2 regions of the Bradyrhizobium sp. Mp27 genome follow, and region 1 is predicted to be linked to the other one. Evidence: riboswitches for the same ligand, from Rfam matches in the RefSeq annotation. Region 1 holds a riboswitch; the other holds the start of a gene.
The links. A riboswitch is a leader RNA that binds a small molecule or an ion and turns the genes downstream of it on or off. The one in region 1 is predicted to bind glycine.

Region 1 (3,405 bases):
CTGGGTGGAATGCGAGAGCCCGACCTGGGACGCAGGCGCCGTGAACCGCATGCTCGATATCGCAGCGCGGGATATGGCGATCATGGGTGCGACGATCGAACGCATCGGCGGCCGGCAGGGCTTTGGCGGCGTCATCCGCGCGCGCTTCCCGCATCCGAAACAGGGCGAGCCGGGCATTCTGATCGCCGGGCACATGGATACCGTCCACCCGGTCGGCACCATCGAGAAGCTGAAATGGCGGCGCGAGGGCAACAAGTGCTACGGCCCCGGCATCTATGACATGAAGGGTGGCAACTACCTTTCGCTCGAAGCGATCCGACAGCTGGCACGTGCTTCCTTCACCACGCCGCTGCCGATCACCGTGCTGTTTACGCCCGACGAGGAAGTCGGCACGCCCTCGACGCGCGACATCATCGAGGCGGAGGCCGCGCGCAACAAATATGTGCTGGTGCCCGAACCGGGCCGCGCCGACAACGGTGTCACCACCGGACGTTACGCCATCGCGCGTTTCAATCTGGAAGCGACGGGCCGGCCGAGCCATGCCGGCGCGACATTGTCGGCCGGACGCTCGGCGATCCGCGAGATGGCGCGGCAGATCCTCGCCATCGACGCGATGACGACGGAGGATTGCACTTTCTCGGTCGGCGTCGTGCACGGCGGACAATGGGTCAATTGCGTTGCCACGACCGCCACCGGCGAGGCGCTGTCGATGGCCGCGCCAGGCCGATCTCGACCGCGGCGTCGAGCGGATGCTGGCGCTGTCGGGCACGACCAATGATGTCACGTTCAAGGTGACGCGCGGCGTCACGCGCCCCGTATGGGAGCCGGATGCCGGTACCATGGCGCTTTATGAGAAGGCGCGCGGCATCGCCAAATCGCTCGGCACTGAGCTACCGCATGCGAGCTCCGGCGGCGGCTCCGACGGCAACTTTACCGGCGCGATGGGCATCCCGACGCTCGACGGCCTCGGCGTGCGCGGCGGCAACGGCCACACGCTGGAAGAATTCATCGAGGTCGAGAGCCTGGTTGAACGCGGGCGCCTGATGGCGGGCTTGCTGGCGACGCTAGAGTAAATTGAATCAACTTCGCACTGCACAATGCGTTGGCAGTCGCGGTTGAAATTTAGCCTTGTCTAAAAATGAGGCGCATCGTACTGCTCGATTGTCCACGCGACGATGCGGGAGAGATCGCAACGAGAGTTCAGGCTTTCGTTGCGGCGCCGACGGAGCAACCGCCCCGGAAACTCTCAGGCAAAAGGACCGTATCGTCAGGACGATCTGGAGAGAGGCGGCACGGCCAATGTGGTCGTGACGTCCACCGAAGGGGATAGTCCGGAGCTGACCTCACCGAGGTCCGCACCGGATCAAGCTCTCAGGTAACCGTGACAGATGGGGCGCCGCCAACGGCCTTTGGCCGGCGGTTAGCCTATCCTAACTCACGGGAGCCCCGAACCTGCCATGACCCATATCGCCATCATCGGCGCCGGCATCACCGGCGTAACGACTGCGTATGCCCTGCTCGAACGCGGATATAAAGTGACGGTGCTCGACAAGCACCGCTACGCCGCGATGGAGACCTCCTTCGCCAATGGCGGACAGCTCTCCGCCAGCAATGCCGAAGTGTGGAACAGCACCGCAACGATCCTGAAAGGCCTGCGCTGGATGTTCCGGCGCGATGCGCCGCTGCTGATGAATCCGCGGCCGAACTGGCACAAATATTCGTGGATGAGCGAGTTCGTCGCCAATATCGGCAACTACCGCGCCAACACGGTTCAGACCACGCGGCTCGCGATCGAAGCCCGCAAGCATCTGTTCGAGATCGCGGAGCGCGAAGGCATCGACTTCGATCTCGAACGCCGCGGCATCCTGCACATCTATCACGACAAGAAGGGTTTTGAATCCGGCCTGCAGGTCAATGCGCTGCTGAAGGAAGGCGGGCTCGATCGCCGCCCGGTGACGCCGCAGGAGATCCGCGCCATCGAACCGACGCTGCGCAAGGACTATTTTGGCGGCTTCTACACGCCGTCGGATGCGACCGGCGATATCCACAAGTTCACGCGTGGACTTGCGGAAGCCTGCAAGCGGCGCGGCGCGACCTTTATCCACGAAGCCAACATCGATTCCATTGCCCAGGCAGGTGGCGGCTTCGTCATCGGCTGGGCTGATCTTTCGGCCAGTGACACTGTCGCATCCGCGCGCGGCATGCTGAAGGCGGATGGCGTCGTGATCTGCGCCGGCGTGGCCAGCCGTCACTTCGCCGCCCTGCTCGACGAACGCGTCAACGTCTATCCGGTGAAGGGCTACTCGATCACCGTTCAGCTCGACACTGCCGCAAGCCGCAATGCGACGCCGACCGTGAGCCTGCTCGACGAGGCCGCCAAGATCGTTACCAGCCGGCTCGGCGCCGATCGCTTCCGCGTCGCGGGCACCGCCGAATTCAACGACTTCAACCGCGACATCCGCGCCGACCGCGTGCAGCCGCTGGTCGACTGGGTGCGCAGCAACTTCCCCGGCGTCGAAACGTCCAAGGTCGTGCCCTGGGCCGGGCTGCGGCCGATGATGCCGAACATGATGCCCGTCGTGCGCGCAGGACGGATGCCAGGCGTGTTCTTCAACACCGGCCACGGCCATCTCGGTTGGACCTTGTCGGCCGCGACCGCGCAGATGATTGCCGGTACCATCGACGGCTGGCGCGGGCTCAACGCACCGCCGACCGCACCCTCACTCAGGGTTGAGCGCGAGTTCCGCCATGCATCCTGAGTGGCCGATATCGGAGGCTCGGCGGCCTCTTGCGACCGCCCTGCCCTTGGCACACAATTTGCCCCGAAAGGTCGGCTTCTCCGGCCGGCTTTCCAGCCCGAGTGACAGGCGTGCATGATAGACAGAACCGATTCCACGGGGGCCTTGCGGCCCCGCAAGTTCCGCAGCCGGAGATAGGTGCATGCTAGGTTATCTCATTCGCCGCGTTCTGGCCGCGGTGCCCGTGATGGGCGTCGTCGCGCTGTTCGTCTTCCTCCTGCTGCGGCTGACGCCGGGCGATCCCGCCGCCATTCTCGCCGGCGATAACGCGACCCCGGAACGGCTGGAACGCATCCGTGACTCGCTCGGCCTCAACGAGCCGCTGATCGTGCAATTCATCACCTGGGTGAACAAGCTGCTGCACGGCGATCTCGGGACGTCGCTGATCTCCAACCTGCCAGTCATGAAGATGATCAGCCAGCGCGTCGAGCCGTCGATCTCGATCGCGCTCTCGACGATCATTCTCGCCGTGATCGTCGCCGTGCCCCTGGGCGTCATCGCGGCGTGGAAGCACGGCACCTGGATCGACCGTTTCGTGATGGGCCTCTCCGTGCTCGGCTTCTCCGTGCCGGTGTTCGTGGTCGGCTATCTCCTGATCGAGGTCTTC
Region 2 (3,405 bases), on a different contig from region 1:
GCACTTCGCCCGTAACAGGCGCGTAGACGTCGGAGGCGGCCTTCACCGATTCGACGACGGCGGCGGCTTCCGCCTTCTTCAGGCTGCGGCCGACCTTCGGCAACTCGACGAATACGACGTCGCCGAGCTGCGACTGCGCGTAGTCGGTGATGCCGACGGTGGCGACGTCGCCGTCGATGGCCAGCCATTCATGGTCGGAGGAGTACAGCGTCGTGGTCATCTTCTCAGTCCTCAGCGTTTGTAGGTGTTTTTCACGAAAGGCATGGCGGCGACCGTGAGCGGCAGCCGCTGGCCGCGCACTTCGGCGAAGAGCTTTGTGTCGAGCGCGCTCGATGCCGTGGGCACATAGCCCATCGCGACCGGCGCGTTCAGGCTCGGGCCGAAACCGCCCGAGGTGACCTTTCCGATCGGCTCGCCGCCCGCTTCATCCGCAAACAGCAGTGCGCCTTCGCGCACCGGCGCGCGGCCTTCCGTGCGCAGGCCGACGCGGCGGCGGCTCGCGCCGTGATCGAAATGAGCGAGGAGCTTTTCAGCGCCGGGGAAGCCACCGGCGCGGGCGCCGCCGCTGCGGCGGCTCTTCTGCACCGACCATTCCAGCGCGGCCTCAACCGGCGTGGTGGCGGTGTCGATGTCGTGGCCGTAGAGGCAGAGCCCGGCTTCCAGCCGCAGGCTGTCGCGGGCCCCCAAACCGATCGGCATCACGTCGGGATTGTCCAGCAGCGTTTTTGCGAGACGCTCGGCATCGGCCGCGGGGACCGAAATCTCGAACCCATCCTCGCCGGTGTAGCCGGAGCGCGAGACGAAGCAGTCGAGACCGGCAACCTTGTGCGGGCCGGCGTCCATGAACTTCATGGCGGGCGCCTCTGCACACAATTTCGCCAGTACCGCTTCCGCCTTCGGGCCCTGCAGCGCGATCAGGGCGCGGTCTTGAAGCGAATCGATGATGCAGTCGTCCGCGAGATGCGCGCGCAGATGCGCCTCGTCCGCTTCCTTGCAGGCGGCGTTGACCACCAGGAACAGGTGATCGCCGAAATTGGCGACCATCAGATCGTCGAGAATCCCGCTGTCCGGATTGGTGAACTGGGCGTAGCGCTGCCGTCCCGGGGCGATCGCCACGATATCCTGTGGCACCAGCCGTTCCAGCGCGCGCGCGGCGTCCTCGACCTTGCCCGACTTCGGCCGAAGCGCGAGCTGGCCCATATGGGAGACGTCGAACAGGCCGGCGGAGGAGCGGGTATGGAGGTGCTCTTTCAGGACGCCCGCGGGGTACTGAACGGGCATGTCATAGCCCGCGAACGGCACCATCTTGCCGCCGAGGGAGACATGAAGCCCGTGAAGGGGCGTACGTTTGAGGGAATCTTGGTCGTCGCGCGCAAGCATTACGGGGCCCTCGGCGGTTCCCCGGGGACGATTCCCCGGTAGCAACCAGTCGAAGCCCCATCTGTCGCTGTGCCTGAGAGTATTATCCCGTCGGCGGACGTCGTCCGGGCTATGCCCGTCGGCGCCTCTTTCCAGATGTCGTCAAAGCCACGCGGTCCTTTTGCCTGAGAGTTTCCGGGGCGGTTGCTCCTTCGGCGCCGGCACCAAAGCCGGTCTCTCCCGACGTGGCCGTACGATACAGATGGGTACAGACCACAGGCCGGCCAAGCCTGTCAACGCGCACCTGGCGGCTTTCAACGGGATTGCAAACGGGATTGCGCGCCTGCGGCAACTCACTGATCTCCTTGCACAGTTTCTGGACAGCGCAGCTGGCCTTGTCTAAAAGCGCTTTGACCCGCAGATATCAGCCCAAATGCCCGGTTTGGATGGCGTATCGCGGGGCCAAGCACACCCGATTGGATGAACATGAGCGGCGTCAACGAGATCAGGTCGACCTTTCTGAACTTCTTTGCCGAGAACGGCCACGAGATCGTGTCGTCCTCGCCATTGGTGCCGCGCAACGATCCGACGTTGATGTTCACCAATGCCGGCATGGTGCAGTTCAAGAACGTCTTCACCGGCGTCGAGAAGCGGCCCTACCAGCGCGCCACCACGTCGCAGAAATGTGTGCGCGCCGGCGGCAAGCACAACGACCTCGACAATGTCGGCTACACCGCGCGCCATCTCACCTTCTTCGAGATGCTCGGCAATTTCTCGTTCGGCGACTATTTCAAGGAGCGCGCGATCGAGCTGGCCTGGACCCTGATCACGCGGGAGTTCGGGCTCAAGAAAGACAAGCTGCTCGTCACCGTCTACCACACCGACGACGAGGCGGCCGGGCTGTGGAAGAAGATCGCGGGTTTCTCTGACGACCGCATCATCCGCATCCCGACCTCGGACAATTTCTGGGCGATGGGTGACACCGGCCCGTGCGGACCGTGCTCGGAAATCTTCATCGATCGCGGCGACCACATCTGGGGCGGACCTCCGGGCTCGCCGGAAGAGGACGGCGACCGCTTCCTCGAATTCTGGAACCTGGTGTTCATGCAGTACGAGCAGGTGACGAAGGAGGAGCGCGTGGATCTGCCGCGTCCCTCGATCGACACCGGCATGGGGCTGGAGCGCATGGCCAGCATCATGCAGGGCGTCGACAGCGTGTTCGAGACCGACCTGTTCCGCCATCTGATCGACGCGACCGCGTCCGCGCTCGGCAGCGGGCCGAACGAGCAGACCGTCGCCTCGTTCCGCGTCATCGCCGACCATCTGCGCTCCTCGGCGTTCCTCGTCTCCGACGGCGTGCTGCCCTCGAACGAGGGCCGCGGCTATGTGCTGCGCCGGATCATGCGCCGCGCGATGCGCCATGCGCAGCTCCTGGGTGCGAAAGAGCCGCTGATGCACCGCCTGGTCTGGGCGCTGGTGCGCGAGATGGGCCAGGCCTATCCCGAACTGATGCGCGCGGAAAACCTGATCGAGGAAACGCTGCGGCTGGAAGAGACCCGCTTCCGCAAGACGCTGGTGCGCGGCCTTGCCATCCTCGACGAGAAGAGCGCGTCCCTGAAGAAGGGCGACATGTTCGACGGCGACGTCGCCTTCACGCTGTACGACACCTACGGCTTCCCGCTGGACCTGACCCAGGACGCGCTGAAATCGCGCGGCATCGGCGTCGACCAGGCCTCCTTCACCGACGCGATGGAGCGCCAGAAGGCCAAGGCGCGCGAGTCCTGGAAGGGTTCGGGCGAGGCGGCCTCCGAAGCGATCTGGTTCCCGCTGCGCGAAAAGCTCGGGGCCACCGAATTCCTGGGCTATGAGACCGAGAGCGCCGAAGGCGTGGTCTCCGCGCTGGTGAAGGACGGCCAGGAAACCGCGAGCCTCAAGGCCGGCGAGACCGGCGCGCTCGTGCTCAACCAGACGCCGTTCTACGCGGAGTCCGGCGGCCAGGTCGGCGACACCGGCGTGCTCAGCGGCGAGGGCGGCATCAAGTTCCGC

Region 2: another riboswitch for glycine. It lies ahead of gcvT (glycine cleavage system aminomethyltransferase GcvT); the one in region 1 lies ahead of QJT78_RS34135 (D-amino acid dehydrogenase).

Annotation. Positions count from the first base shown of each region.
Region 1 is NZ_JASAUS010000096.1:5,240-8,644, forward strand. Features, by position in the region: partial or broken gene QJT78_RS34130 (M20/M25/M40 family metallo-hydrolase) at 1-1,073, shown strand, start outside; glycine riboswitch at 1,169-1,272, shown strand; glycine riboswitch at 1,276-1,390, shown strand; gene QJT78_RS34135 (D-amino acid dehydrogenase) at 1,458-2,759, shown strand; gene QJT78_RS34140 (ABC transporter permease) at 2,941-3,405, shown strand, end outside.
Region 2 is NZ_JASAUS010000007.1:126,531-129,935, reverse strand. Features, by position in the region: gene gcvH (glycine cleavage system protein GcvH) at 1-220, opposite strand, end outside; gene gcvT (glycine cleavage system aminomethyltransferase GcvT) at 232-1,380, opposite strand; glycine riboswitch at 1,524-1,612, opposite strand; gene alaS (alanine--tRNA ligase) at 1,846-3,405, shown strand, end outside.